4 regions of the Agrobacterium sp. fls2-241-TYG-188a genome follow, and region 1 is predicted to be linked to each of the others. Evidence: riboswitches for the same ligand, from Rfam matches in the RefSeq annotation. Region 1 holds a riboswitch; each other region holds the start of a gene.

Region 1 (3,705 bases):
TTCGCCGTGCCGTTTTCGGCTCAGGCAGATCCCGTCTGCGATTCCCTGCGCGCGCAGCTGGAGCAGCCAAGGCAGGCCATCGGCAACACTGCTGAGGTGCGCAGATATGCGAACGCGCTGGCGCAGCAGAATATCCTCATTCGCCGGATCAGGAATGATATGCGCGGCTACGGCTGCTCGTCAGGCAGTGTCATTGTCTACGGAAATCCAAATGCCGAACTCTGCGCAGAGATCGGCGATGCGCTCGTTCAGGCGCAGGAAGACCGGGAAATGATCACGCAGGAGCGTGACAGAATGCTTGCCGAACGGCGGCAGAACAGCGGCAGCAACAACCGACAGCAAATTATGGCGGCTCTGGATGCGCAAGGCTGTCTTGACGAGCAGGCACCATCGATCACCACCATCGACCCGCCACAGGACCCTGACATGCGCGGCCCGGGTGATCCGTTTGAGCAACCCGGCTATTCCGATTATGGGCCGAACCCCGATATGCCCATGCAAGGTAGGCTTAGAACGTTATGCGTGAGAACCTGCGACGGCGCATTTTTCCCCATCGCATCCAACGCAACGCCGCTGGATTTCCGCTCGCAGGCAGCGCAATGCGAGCGAATGTGTCCAGGCACCCAGACGGAACTTTTTTATCACGCGCTTGAGGGCCAGGAAAGTTCCGACATGGTCTCTGCCAAGACTGGCCAACCCTACTCTTCGATGCCGACAGCTTTCGCCTATCGAGACAAGCCCACTTCCGAAAGGTCACCGTCCTGCAGCTGCAACATGGCGGCCTATCAGAATGATGAGAAGAAGCAGGATCAGGCGCCCCAGTCCACAGCGCTGCAAAATCAGTCCAGCATCACAACGATCAAGCCGAAGGGCAACGAAGAGTCGGCAAAACCTGCGCAAGAGCCGCAAAAACAGACGGCTTCGCCCATTCCCGAGCGAGATTATGATCCGGCGAAGAACAAGGTCCGCATGGTTGGACCACAGTTTCTGCCGGAGGAGCAAAGCCGAATCGATCTGAAAAATCCAGCTTTGAAGGGTGCGCAGCCACAACAGCAGTGATGGCCAGCTAAGACCTTCCCCACCTGTCGCGGAACACCAGCTCTTCAATAGGCAGCCGCTGACGCCAGCCTTTGACCGCAAGTTCCGGCTCCTGATAGAGCATGTCGACCCGGCCCAGACAGAGCCACGCGACGATTTCAATATGGTCGGGAATGCCGAGGATGTCCCGGATGTCCGCATCGTGGAAGATGCTGACCCAGCCAACCCCGATACCTTCCGCCCTTGCTGCCAGCCACAGGTTTTGTACGGCACAGACTGTGGAATAGACATCCATGCGGGGATTGTGTGTGCGCCCAAGAACGACGTCGCCGCCCCGTGTCGGATCACAGGTCACGCAGATCGAGAGCGGTGCCTTGCGAATGCCTTCGAGCTTCAGACTTCGGTAAAGCGCCTGCTTCTCACCCTTGAACATATCGGCCGCTTCTGCATTGGCGCGAGAAAACGCCTCCCAGGTACGCTCTTTCGTCGCCGCGTCGGTTACCAGTGTGAAGTTCCACGGCTGCATGAACCCGACCGAGGGGGCAGCGTGCGCGGCGCCAAGCAGTCTCTCAATAAGATCAGCCGGCAACGGGTCTGGCAGGAACTGATCGCGGACGTCCCGGCGCTCATGTATGGCGCGATAGACGGCGTCGACCTCGTCCTGCGAAAATTTACAGACAGGCCTGAGTGCCTGCTTCTGTTCGTCCGTCGGCATCGTCATTCCCCAACAATGCATGGCATAGCGCTTAACGCTTGCCAAGTAACAACGTGGCGCTGTCCTTGCGCTTCGGTCCATGGTATCAGGCCGGTCTTCTGACTTGGCTTCATCAACACATTTCCGCCTTCCCGAAACTTCAGTGGCATGTGGAAATATGCCTCGGCCTTACAGCGTTGGGCACGTCACGGATTTTCACCGTGTTCCCGATTCTCTCGCCTCGGGCGGGCACCTGATGCGAGCGCTTATGCAAGCCATGAGATCGAGATGCAAGCCGCTGGTGGCCGATTTCGTACGTGGCGGAACCGTGCTGCCCACCTGTGCATTCTATAGGCAAATGGAGTAAGACAATGGACGATTATAACGAACTTAGGCAGCAGATTGGTTCGGACCTCGACACGTTGAGCCGCATGGAACGCCCAAAGTCGATCTTCGAGCTTGCAGACGACTATTTGCTGGGCGACCCTTCATTGAAACGCCAGCTGGTTGAGGACATTATCAAGCAGGAAGCTGACAAGCGGAACATTGAGATCCACTGAGACCTTTAAATCTTTAAGATAGGGCGGATAATACGATCGCTGTGAGTGCCGTAACATTGTTTGCAGTGTTGATCGTCCTGGCGATTTTCGCTGGCCTTGCGATGGCATCCCGCCACCGTGACAAAATCATCACGAAGATTGCTTCGACGGCCCTGCCGAAATCACACGATGCCACGCCGCTCGACCGTCACTGGATTAACCTGAGTTCGGTCCATTCCGAACCTAGCGCCATCTCCCTGATACAATCCAATCTTGGCGCCTTTGCTGTACGCGTTGGCAGCGCGCGCGCCGCAGGTCGTAGCCTTGATCTCATGTACTACATGTGGAACGCCGACCTCACCGGACAGCTGGTGATGCGCGAGGTTATCGCTGCTGCGGACCGCGGTGTTCGCGTTCGCCTGCTTCTGGATGACTTGGGTGTCTCCATATCGGACAGGGCCTTCCATGCCATAGACAGCCATCCCAACATTGAACTGCGCCTCTTCAACCCGACAAAGGCACGTGAGAACGTCATTCGTCGAGGGCTGGAGCTCCTCATGCGCTTCCGCTCGGTCAACCGACGTATGCACAACAAGGCCTGGATTGCAGATGGCCGGGTTTTGATCGTTGGAGGGCGTAACATTGGAGATGCCTATTTCGACGCCGCCGAGAACGCGAATTTCCGCGATTTCGATGTTATCGCGCACGGAGAATGCGTTGCGCAGGCAGAGGAAATCTTCGACGACTACTGGAACAGTGCCGTTGCCGTGCCTGTTCGGTCCCTTCTTGCAAGGAGGCCAAACAAACTTGCAAAACTTCGGCGCCGCATGGATGTACTCGCCTCAGGCGACGCCGCTTCGCCCTATCTTGCACAGGTGGAAAGGCAGCATCATTCGGGAAACTTCCTGACGGCCGATAATCTTCATTGGGTGGACAATGCGCAAGTGGTTGCCGACCCGCCTGAGAAAGCAGCCGGAAAGCGACGCACCGGTCGCAACTTTCTGATGGAAACGCTTCTGCCCCTGATGGAAGAGACGAAGCATAAGCTTAAGATAACATCGCCCTATTTCATACCGGGGCAGAAGGGAGTGGAAACGCTTTCGCGCCTGTCTGCAAGCGGGGTTTCTGTCAGCGTTCTCACCAACTCGCTTGCCGCGACCGATGTCGCGGCAGTACATGCAGGCTATTCACGATACAGGCGCCCGCTCTTGGTCAATGGCATCAAGCTGCATGAGCTTCGCTTGCTCGCAGATGACCATAAGTCCTTCTCCCTGCGAGGCTCGGGTCAGGCAAGCCTTCATACGAAAGCCTTTACCCGTGATGGCGAAACCGGGTTTATCGGGTCTCTCAATTTCGATCCCCGTTCGATGTCTCTCAACACTGAAATGGGTGTTCTCTTTTCGTCCGAAGAACTGGTTCGGGAAATGGACGAAA
Region 2 (3,705 bases), on a different contig from region 1:
ACGCAGATCACGGCAAACAATGTCGGCGAGCTCAAGGAAGCATGGCGCTATCAGACGGGCGATGTGAAACTGCCCGATGATGTGGGCGAGACCACCTATCAGGTGACTCCCTTAAAAGTCGGCAACTCGCTCTACCTGTGCACACCTCACAACTGGGCCATCGCGATTGACGCGGCCACCGGCAAGGAAAAGTGGAAATACGATCCCAATGCCGGTCTGAACCCGGATCGCCAGCATCAGACATGCCGCGGTGTGACCTACTACGCCGAGCCTACGGCACGGGCCGGTTCGCCCTGCGCCACCCGCGTCTACCTGCCGACATCGGACGCGCGTCTCATTGCTCTGGATGCCGAGAACGGCCAGGTCTGCACAGGCTTTGCCGACCAGGGAACGCTGCATCTGGAAAGCGGCATGGAGCACAATCCGGCCGGATATTACTACTCCACATCCCCACCCGCCATTGCGGGCAACAAGATCATCATTGGTGGTGCCGTCAACGACAACTATTCGACAAAGGAGCAATCCGGTGTCATCAGGGCGTTTGACGTCAATAGCGGCGCATTGATCTGGAACTGGGATTCGGGCAACCCTACCCAGACCCAACCGCTTCAGCCGGGCCAGACCTATACGACGAACTCGCCCAACAGCTGGTCAGTCTTCAGCGTCGATGAAGCGCTGGGGCTCGTCTACATCCCGCTTGGCAATCAGGTTCCCGACCAGCTTGGTATGGGCCGCAGCGCCAATGTCGAGAAATATTCGTCGTCCATCGTCGCGCTCGATGTAAACACCGGGCAGGATCGCTGGGTGCGCCAGACGGTGCACCACGATCTCTGGGACATGGACGTCCCGGCACAGCCAGTGTTGCTTGATATCACGAAGAAGGACGGCCAGACGGTTCCTGCGCTGGTGGGACCCACCAAGCAGGGCGACATCTACGTGCTGGACCGGCGCACTGGCGAGCCGATTCTCGCCGTGACCGAGGAAAAAGCGCCTGGCGGTGCCATCCCCGAGGATTTCAGCGCGCCGACCCAGCCGACATCGGCTCTGTCGTTCAAGCCGGATCCGCTGCAGGAAAGCAACATGTGGGGCGTCTCCATGTTCGACCAGCTGGCCTGCCGCATCAAGTTCCACCAGCTAAACTATGAGGGCCGCTATACGCCTCCGTCGCTGAATGGAACGCTGGTTTACCCGGGTAATTTCGGGACGTTCAACTGGGGCAGCGTGGCGGTCGATCCGGAACGTCAGGTCATGTTCGGAATGCCGACCTACCTTGCCTTCACATCGCAGCTCGTGCCTCGCAGCGAGATTCCCCCGCGCGGCCAGGATGAAAAGGGGAGCGAACAGGGCCTGAACCGCAATGATGGCGCCCCCTACGGCGTGCTGATGGGCCCGTTCCTCGGACCGCTTGGAATACCTTGCCAGGCTCCACCATGGGGCTATGTGGCAGGCGCGGATCTCCGCACGGGCAACGTTGCCTACAAGCACAAGAACGGCACCGTCTATGACATGACGCCCCTTCCGCTGCCCTTCAAGGTCGGCGTGCCCGGCATCGGTGGACCGATGATTACCAAGGGTGGCGTGGCTTTCCTCGGTGCCGCCGTCGACAACTATCTGCGCGCCTATGATCTGACATCCGGCAAGCAGCTCTGGGAGGGGCGGCTTCCTGCAGGCGGACAGGCAACGCCCATGACCTATGCTACGGATGACGGCAAGCAATATGTCGTCATGGTTGCCGGTGGGCATGGATCTGTCGGAACCAAGCCGGGTGACTATGTCATCGCTTACACGTTGCCCTGAAACGGCAAAAACCCTCCATGATCGAAAGCCGGGAAGAGATTCCCGGCTTTTTTCATTGTCGAAGAAGAATTAGGCTTCTCAATTGAAATGTAATAACATAACAAAAAGCTCCGCTTGACGGCGGGTTTGGAATACGGCTATCTGGTCGCGACGGTTTCGAGCGAGCAATCGCAAGGAATAATAGGGAATACGGTGAGGGCTTTCGGGCCTGATGCCGTAGCTGCCCCCGCAACTGTGAGCGGATTGTCTAACCCTTTTGGCGCTGGTTTTTCTGGCGCCATGCCACTGCGAAGCAACATCGCGGGAAGGTCGGGTCAAGACGTCAATCCGTGAGCCAGGAGACCTGCCGTCATGTGTTCAATCCAATTCACGGGCGGGGATGCCCGGAACAGGAGATCATCGTGATTGCATCTTGCGCCTGCCGGCGCTCTATTCCTTTTGCCATGTCCCGGTTTCGGATCGTCCTGACGTGCGTCGGTACGGATTGACGTTCAAACGTGTTGAATCATGTCTGCCTGGATGCGCAGACGCTGACGATCGGGGACTATCGAAAATGACATTCAATTTTAAAAGAGCCGTAAGCTCTGCAATTTTTGCTGCCGCCGCTTTTGGCATCTCTGCAAGCGGCGCCCTCGCTGCTGCGACCACCTATCCCTTGACGCTGAAGAATTGCGGCAGGGACGTTACCTTTACCCATGCACCGGAGCGCACGGTTTCCGTCGGCCAGAGCACCACGGAAATTCTCTATATGCTCGGCCTTGCCGACAAGGTCGTCGGAACAGCAGTCTGGATCGGGCCTGTCATCAAGGGCTATGAAGAGGCCAATGCGAAGATCGACCGTCTGGCGGACAATGATCCGAGTTTCGAAAGCGTTCTGGCCAAGAAGCCGGATCTGGTGACAGCGCAGTTCCAGTGGCATGTCGGCCCGGAAGGCGTGGTGGCAAAGCCCGAGCAGTTCGAGGAACTCAAGATCCCCGTCTATACATCGCCAGCCGATTGCGTGGGCAAGGACAATACCGGCGGCGGTGACGGCGTGCGTCATTCCGTCTTCACCATGGATCTGATCTATCAGGAAATCACCGATCTCGCACAGATTTTCGATGTTCAGGACCGGGGCGAAAAGCTGGTGGCCGATCTGAAGGCCCGCGAGGAAACCGCACGCAAAAAGATTGCCTCCATTGATGGCAAGCTCTCTGCCGTCTTCTGGTTCTCCAGCGCAGAGCTGGATATCGATCCCTATGTCGCAGGCAAAAATGGCGCACCGGGCTACATCATGTCGGCGCTCGGCATCAAAAACGTCATCGACAGCGAAGAAGAGTGGCCAACCGTGGGCTGGGAAACCATCGCCAAGTCTCAGCCGTCGCTGGTGGTTGTCGGCAAGATGGACCGCAGACGCTTTCCGGCCGACGATGTTGTCGTCAAGGAGAAGTTCCTGAAGCAAGATCCGGTTACGAGCCTTATGCCTGCGGTCAGCCAAGGCCATGTCGTTGTCATGGACGCGCAGGCGATGAACCCGACAATCCGCACCATCGACGGCATAGAAGTTCTGGCCAATGCGGTCGTTCAACTTGGCCTTGCCAAGTAATCATGCGCGCTTGCTTCACCATCACCCGTGCCGTCCTGCTGGCGGCCGGGTTCCTGGGCCTTGCGCTCTGGCTTGGCGCAGCCATTGGCGAGACATCCATTTCCATGGATGTCGTCGCCAGAACGGTCGCCAATCGCGTCTTTCATGCGGATTATCCGCTTGATGCCATCGATGAGGGCATCATCTGGAACTATCGCCTCAGTCGGGCGGTGGTCGCGGCCTGTTGTGGTGCGGCACTGGCGGTATCAGGTGTCGTCCTGCAGGCGCTTTTGCGCAATCCGCTGGCCGATCCCTATATTCTCGGCATATCGGCGGGTGCATCA
Region 3 (3,705 bases), 560 kb from region 1:
GCACCTGCCATCTGGCAGAACTTTGCGGATTTCAAGTCGAAGTCAGAAAAGCTGGGTTCGGATGCAGATATGGTTCTGGCACAGTTGCCGACAGACCAGGCAAGCGTTGGCGCGGCCCTGAAGACGCTGGGCGCCGATTGCAGCAGCTGCCACCAGACCTACCGCCTGAAGAAGTAATACACGCCCATCAGGTCCGCCACTCAACCGGCGGGCCTTTTTGCATTTTGAATTTTTGAGTGGAGCGGAGAAGGCAATGGCTTCCATCTGGACGAAGCTGGCGGGTGGCGTCGTTGTTGCTGGCATTGCCGGGTTCGGCGTTTTCATGTGGGTCACCGCGCCGCAGCGTCAACCGCCAAGCCACTGGGCCAATCTGGGCGAGCCCAACCTTGCCAATGGCGAAACTCTTTTCTGGGCAGGCGGTTGCGCAAGCTGTCATGCCGCCCCGGATGCGACCGGAGACGCTTTGAAGACACTGTCCGGCGGGCAGGCGCTGCCAAGCCCGTTCGGAACCTTCCACATGCCCAATATTTCGTCCGACCCTCAGCATGGCATCGGCGGCTGGACGGTGGCGCAATTCGGCGATGCGATGACGCGCGGTGTTGGCAAGGATGGTGAGCATCTCTACCCATCCTTCCCCTATGCGTCCTACGCGCGGATGACGCCGCAGGATATCAACGATCTCTTCGCCTATCTGAAAACATTGCCCGCCAGCACCAATGATGCACCGGCGCATGACCTGCCATTTCCCTTCAACATTCGCCTGAGCCTGGGTGGCTGGAAGTTCCTCTATTTCGACAAGGGTCAGCCAAGGGTGCAGATCGCCAATGCCGACGCGCAGGTCGTTCGCGGGCAATATCTGGTGGAGGGTCCCGGCCATTGCGGCGAATGCCACACCCCGCGCGATGCGCTGGGCGGTTTCCTGAAAGACCAGTGGCTTGCCGGCGGACCAAACCCGGAAGGCGAGGGACGTATTCCCGATATCACCCCGGGCTCCGATACCATCGGTTCATGGACACGGGCCGATATTGCCAGCTATCTCGAAACCGGCTTTACGCCGGACTTCGACAGCGCCGGTGGCTCCATGGTCAAGGTGCAGCAGAACATGGCGCGTCTGACAGCGGAAGACCGTGATGCCATCGCGGCCTATCTCAAGGCCGTGCCCGCGCGGTAATTGCCCATTGACTCGAGCGCCCGATCGCCGGATAACGGTTGTGTGATGGTCTTTCCGGTTCGCCCGGAAAGTGAAAAGGGAACACGATAGGGGTGTGAAAACCTTGATTCGTGGCTGCCCCCGCAACTGTGAGCGGAGAGCCTGAAAACAAAAGCCACTGATCTGGCGCATCGACGCGAAATCGTTTTCGATCTCGTAAAATACGATGCGGACCAGGAGGATCGGGAAGGTGTTTTCAAGGTTGTGACCCGCAAGCCAGGAGACCTGCCATCACATGAAGTGTCGTCAATACCGGCGGGGTGTCCGGGTAAGCACGGTTGGCAGGTCGGGTATTCCCGCCTTTAAAACCATGTGTCTCTTTCCCCGTGGTGAATGTTGAATGCGGTTGTGGGCTTTGATCAGCAATGGCCCGGCCGCACATGAGAGGGTCACCATGTCCATACAGCAAAACACGGCTTCATCGGCCGTATCGTCAACCACAGCAAAAATCGCGCAGGCGCTGACAGCCGCCGCACTCGGCCTGTTCATCGTCGGTTTCGTCGGCTTTTCGCATGTCGAGGCCGTGCACAATGCCGCGCATGATACGCGCCATGCAAACGCCTTCCCTTGCCATTGAGGGGAGACGAGACATGCCTTTTTTCCGTAACATCGTTTTTACCGCCGTTCTGGTTGGGCTGATTGCCGGTCTGGCCGTCAGCGCCATGCAGGCAATCGGCACCACACCGCTTATTCTGCAGGCTGAAACCTTTGAAAATGCCGGTGGCGAGGCCGCGCATGTCCACGGACATGACGCCGCAGCAGCACGCGCAGATCACCACCATGACGCCGCCACGCCTTCGGACCATCACCACGATGCCGAAGCCTGGGCTCCGGCAGATGGGTTCGAGCGCAACGCCTATACCATCGCTGCCAATGTGCTGACGGCCATCGGCTATGCGCTGGTGCTGACCGCTCTGATTTCCTTGCGCGGCCCGGCAAATGGCTGGCGCGAGGGCCTGTTCTGGGGCCTTGCGGGCTTTGCCGCCGTCATGCTGGCCCCCATGATCGGCCTGCCGCCAGAGCTGCCCGGCAGCCCGGCAGCCGAACTCGGCGCACGCCAGATGTGGTGGGTGGGCACCGTTGCTGCCACGGCAAGCGGGCTTGCGCTGCTGGCCTTCAAGCGCGCAGAACCATGGGCCGCCATTCTCGCCGTGGCGCTGATTGCGGCACCGCACATCATCGGCGCACCGCTGCCGCCAGAAGGCGAACATGCGCTGGCGCCCCTGCCGCTGGAACGCCGCTTCGTGGTGCTGGCCACCGTCACGAGCTTCGTTTTCTGGCTTATTCTCGGCGCTCTCAGCGGTCTGTTCCTCAAGCGGTTCGAGGCGGCACGGTAGAATGACAGGGCAGGGAAATGACGACGCGGAATGGAGCGATAGGCTCGATGCGCTGAGTTTCCCTGTCCCCAACCATGCCGGCCGCTGCGTCATGCACCGGCTGGCCTTCCGGGCGCTTCTGGCAGTCGAGCCGCAACGAGACGCCTGCCTTGCCTATTTCACGGCAAACAAGGCCGCATTCCTCAGCGCCGCCACCACCAAAATCACCCGCCTCGCTCTGCCCGCCGACCGCAGCCTGCACATCAACAGCCGCGACCTGCGCCGCGCCATAACGCCGCAGGCCACCACCAGTCCGGCACGTCTTTGCCGCGTTCTGGATCGCTAGGACTGTTTTTATCGCAGTTGGAGTAGGCCGGACGCCTAAAGTCTGATGTGGCGGGCGGGGGCTTACCCGCTCTGTCCCACCGGACATCTCACCCACCCCCGTCATTCCGGCCTTGAGCCGGAAGCCAGCCAGGCCCAAGTCTTTGGGCTGAGGGGAGGCGCTTTATCAAACGGATGTCGTCTTTCGGTTGGGGAGAGTCTCTTGATCCGACAGACGTCGGATCGCTGGACCCCGGATCAAGTCCGGGGTGACGGCGTTGTGTGGCGGTGCGTGGGGTTGCGGTGCGTGTCCGATCAAATCAGCTCCGATCCGATCTAATCCGCTCTACTCTGTCAACAAAACGCCGTCCGTGCTTATTCCTTGCGAGGGCGGTCTGCGGCGGCGATGTAGGCGTCCAGTTTGCGTAGGGCTGTGGCTCGCGCATCCTCGGGCTCACGCCGCACGAGCTTGTCTGGTGGCAGGATCATGTAGGGCTTCGAATCCGGTGGCTCTGCTTTGTTGGCCCGGCGCAGGTGGTGCATGTACAGCCCGGCGAAGCCGAGGGCGAAGACGCAAGGCATGTAGATCAGCGAAATCTTTACCCCATCCGACATCATCCGGAATGTGTGCAGAAGATCAGCCCAGATACTGTAATTCTCCATCGCATTTCCCCATTGCAACGGCCATGCGCGGACAGGCGCCGCAGGCCGAGGTTCCTGTCGAAACGGAAGCGACCACCGGAGGAAACGGGCCTCTGGTGGCCGGGGAGTTCGTAAGCCGTACAAGGACGACCACCCTGACCTTTAGGCGTTTGCCTTGGACATACGTCAGGGCCTCCCCAGCCATAGAGGTAG
Region 4 (3,705 bases), on a different contig from region 1:
GTTGCGTGGTGGCCATGATGACCTGGAATGTCGCGACGCCCAGCCTGTCGAAAAGCGTCATGCCTGAAGCATCAGACTGGCTTGCGAAAGATGTGGCTGTCACCATCGCCGATGGATTTAACCGGCTTAGTGTCTCGGTCAAAAAATGGATCGCGTCTTCGTCTTTCAGGCCGGAGACGAAGATTGGAAGCGGTGAAATTCCGCGCTGATTCAGCGCTTCGTAAAGGGCGTCGATGGGTGCAACGTCACCTGCCATCAGCATCGAGCGATAGAAAAGGACAGGTATAAGCGGCGCGTCCGCAGCAAAGCCTGTCCGTGCTTGTTCAAGCTCGACGACGCCTTGGCCGGGCCTGTAGAACCCGGTTTTTGGCAGTGGCTCAGCCGCAAGGTCAGGCCATTCGCCTTTTGAATAGGCCGCAAGACCCCGGGCGGCCCTGTCCATGTTTTCGGGGCCTCCCTCGCGGAAGAAGGAAAGAATGGAAGACAGCGTCGGCAAATCGACCGTGGACGCCGCTTCCAGCTTTTCATCGCGTTCGGAGCATTCGCCCGGCAAAAGAACGAGCTTGATGCCTCGCCGCTTTGCCATGCGCGAAACCTCTTCGACCCCGTATCGCCAGCGGTCAGCGCCGCCGAGGATCCGGATAAGGATCAGTTTGGCATGTTCCGCCGTCTTTTCGATCCAGAGATCGACTGACATAGGGTGACGAAGATCGGTCAGATTCGCTGACACAAGCGAAACCGATCCGTCCGTTGTCCGCTGCCATGCGCGTTCAAGCCCACCGAGGTCGCTGGCTGAAAATGACAGCACCACCACATCTGCCCGGCCGAGGTTGAGATCAACCGGCTCTGCCAGATCGTCCAGGGACGAGGATGTGGTGGCGAGAATGTGCATGGATCAGGCCGCCAGCATCCGCTCGATCTTTGCACGGTCCAGACCCTTTTCGCCGATGACGACGAGACGGCTGCGACGAACCTCTCCAGCGCCCCAGGGGCGGTCGAAATAGTGATTGACCCTCGAGCCGACCGCTTGAACCTGAAGCCGCATCGGTTTTGCCGAAACGTCGACAAAGCCCTTGATGCGCAGAACGTTTTCGGAGGCTGCCGTTTGCGAGATACGCTCTGCAAGCGCGTCCGGGTCGCTCACGGCGTCAAGCTCCACGACAAAGCTGTCGAACTCGTCGTGATCGTGGTCCTCTTCGTCGTCGTGATGGGTGTGGCGGTTCTCGATGTCGTCTTCGACGGCAAGTCCGAGGCCGATCAGCACGGCTGGATCGATGGCGCCATTGGATGCGACAACAATCTTGGCAGCTTTTGGCAGATGGGCGTTGATATGGGCCTTGGCGCGCTCCAGACCTTCGGCATCCAGCAGGTCGCCCTTGGTGAGAACGATGAGGTCGGCACAGGCGATCTGGTCCTCAAATACTTCCTCGACCGGATCGTCATGGTCCAGGGCCTCATCATTCTGGCGCTGGGCAGCAAGGGCTTCGAGATCGTGCGACACCATGCCCTCGGCAAGAGCTGCACCATCGGCCACGGCTACAACAGCATCGACGGTCACGCGACTTTTGATCGCGGGCCACTGAAATGCCTGTACGAGCGGCTTGGGCAGAGCAAGACCGGATGTCTCGATCAGAATATGCTCGACGCGAGGCTCACGGCTGAGAATCTGTTCCAGGGCTGGCTGAAAGTCGTCCGCAACCGTGCAGCAGATGCAGCCATTGGCCAGCTCCACAATGTTTTCTTCCGGGCAGCTTTCGATGCCGCAACCCTTGAGAATCTCTCCGTCGATGCCGACATCACCGAACTCGTTGACGATGATGGCCAATCGCTTGCCTTCGAGCTTTTCGAGAAGACCCCTCAGCAATGTGGTCTTGCCCGCGCCCAGAAAGCCGGTAACGATGGTGCAGGGAACGCGATCGAGCGTGGTCATGGTGTCTCCTCGGTGTGATGTAAAGGGGGAATGCGGGCAACCATGCCGCGCTTCAAACTATCGGGCCGTCCACGCCATGGCATGAGCCCGTCCGGCGCGTTTTCCAGCAGGCGGGCGCCGACCAAAAGATCTGCGGCATCGTCCTGTGCGAGGCCACCGAAAATGTAGGACCAGCCGTCCTGGGTGCGGATCGCAGCGCTCAGGCCGCGTTTGCAGTTTGCAAGGCAATTGACGCTGCGCACGGTTATGCCCTCATCCTGACCGAGAGCCGAGACGCTTTGTGCAAGCGTTGCCCCGGCGCGTGGTTCTGCGGTCGGATCGGCCTCCGCGCGGCAACTGCGGCAGACAAACACGACAACGCCTTGAGCCTTGCTCTTATCCGTCACGTCCGTCAGGCTGGGTACTGTTGCTGTCATATCCAAGGGTCTGCTTTCCGCGCCTTCACAATGGTCTCGGGGTGCGGAAATCGAAAATGGCACGCGAAGACGCGCGGCCAGGCCCGAACAACCGACTGACCGGAGCACCCCGCCCGGCAGACGTTTTTCCTGAAACGGCAGGTCTCCTGGCTTGCGGCTTCAGCGCCCTTTCGCTGCCTTCCCGGACATTTCGTCCAGTGGCTTCCAGCGTGGGCTCACCGCTTACAGTTGCGGGGGCAGCCACGGATTTATCCGCAGAGCGGGTTACACCGTGTTCCCTCTTAGCTTTTCCCGTTGCCGGAAAAAGACCGTCAGTGCTTAACCCTTATGCCCTGCCATGCTTTTGTGTCAATGGCGCGCGTCATTGCCCGGCGGGACGTTTTGGGTATAGTCGCCGCTTCGAAAACCGAAAATGCCCATAAGGATCGACCTGCATGACCCGTGATATCAGCGACAGCGAAGCCGAAAGGCACCGCGCCAAGATGGTCAATCGAAAGGCCGTGCAGGATGCGGAGGTTTCGGAAAAGACCATCGAAAAAGGTTTGCTGATGGTCCATACGGGGCCGGGGAAGGGCAAGTCCACGGCAGCCTTCGGACTGGCCTTGCGTATGCTGGGGACGGGCCGTCGCGTCGGTGTCGTCCAGTTCATCAAGGGCGCCTGGTCAACGGGAGAGCAGCAGGCGCTGGCCTTGTTCGGCGACCGTGTTGCATGGCGCACGATGGGCGAAGGCTTCACCTGGGACACGCAGGATCTCAAGCGTGATGTCGCTGCCGCTTCAAAGGCGTGGGAGGAGGCAAAGCTTTTCATGGCCGATGAGACGATCGGTCTTGTGGTTCTCGATGAGCTTAATATCGCACTGCGCTACGACTATCTCTCCCTCGAGGAAGTCGTGGAAACGCTGCAGGCTCGCCGGCCAGGCTTGCATGTTGTGGTGACCGGGCGAAACGCCAAACAGCCGCTTCTCGACGCTGCCGACATGGTCACAGAGATGACGTTGGTGAAGCATCACTTCAGGGCGGGTGTCAAAGCTCAGTCCGGCATCGAGTTCTAAACCCATGACAGCGCGTGTCTTGATGTTTCAGGGGACCGGCTCGGATGTCGGAAAGTCGTTGATGGTCGCAGGATTGGCGCGCGCCTACACGCGCCGGGGTCTTTCCGTCATGCCGTTCAAGCCTCAGAACATGTCGAACAATGCCGCAGTGACCGAGGATGGTGGCGAGATCGGACGGGCACAGGCCTTGCAGGCGCGGGCCGCCGGTGTGGCGCTGTCGGTTCATATGAACCCGGTTCTGTTGAAACCGCAAAGCGAAACCGGTGCGCAGATCGTGGTGCAGGGCAAGGTTATCGGTAGCGCAAAG

The links. Region 1 has a riboswitch for cobalamin ahead of bluB (5,6-dimethylbenzimidazole synthase). Riboswitches for the same ligand answer to the same signal wherever they lie in the genome.
Region 2: another riboswitch for cobalamin. It lies ahead of QRN85_RS17565 (ABC transporter substrate-binding protein); the one in region 1 lies ahead of bluB (5,6-dimethylbenzimidazole synthase).
Region 3: another riboswitch for cobalamin. It lies ahead of QRN85_RS09205 (CbtB domain-containing protein); the one in region 1 lies ahead of bluB (5,6-dimethylbenzimidazole synthase).
Region 4: another riboswitch for cobalamin. It lies ahead of QRN85_RS19525 (DUF1636 family protein); the one in region 1 lies ahead of bluB (5,6-dimethylbenzimidazole synthase).

What each region holds. Positions count from the first base shown of each region.
Region 1 is NZ_JARVRD010000002.1:1,066,086-1,069,790, reverse strand. It holds gene QRN85_RS11950 (DUF2865 domain-containing protein) at 1-1,059, shown strand, start outside; gene bluB (5,6-dimethylbenzimidazole synthase) at 1,067-1,753, opposite strand; cobalamin riboswitch at 1,825-2,004, opposite strand; gene QRN85_RS11940 (hypothetical protein) at 2,104-2,292, shown strand; gene QRN85_RS11935 (phospholipase D family protein) at 2,334-3,705, shown strand, end outside.
Region 2 is NZ_JARVRD010000003.1:764,257-767,961, reverse strand. It holds gene QRN85_RS17570 (glucose/quinate/shikimate family membrane-bound PQQ-dependent dehydrogenase) at 1-1,797, shown strand, start outside; cobalamin riboswitch at 1,932-2,162, shown strand; gene QRN85_RS17565 (ABC transporter substrate-binding protein) at 2,351-3,382, shown strand; gene QRN85_RS17560 (FecCD family ABC transporter permease) at 3,385-3,705, shown strand, end outside.
Region 3 is NZ_JARVRD010000002.1:508,831-512,535, forward strand. It holds gene QRN85_RS09195 (c-type cytochrome) at 1-177, shown strand, start outside; gene QRN85_RS09200 (cytochrome c) at 254-1,171, shown strand; cobalamin riboswitch at 1,201-1,457, shown strand; gene QRN85_RS09205 (CbtB domain-containing protein) at 1,605-1,787, shown strand; gene QRN85_RS09210 (CbtA family protein) at 1,801-2,547, shown strand; gene QRN85_RS09215 (hypothetical protein) at 2,549-2,872, shown strand; gene QRN85_RS09220 (hypothetical protein) at 3,226-3,513, opposite strand.
Region 4 is NZ_JARVRD010000007.1:132,660-136,364, forward strand. It holds gene cobN (cobaltochelatase subunit CobN) at 1-892, opposite strand, end outside; gene cobW (cobalamin biosynthesis protein CobW) at 896-1,930, opposite strand; gene QRN85_RS19525 (DUF1636 family protein) at 1,927-2,346, opposite strand; cobalamin riboswitch at 2,466-2,674, opposite strand; gene cobO (cob(I)yrinic acid a,c-diamide adenosyltransferase) at 2,781-3,398, shown strand; gene QRN85_RS19535 (cobyric acid synthase) at 3,403-3,705, shown strand, end outside.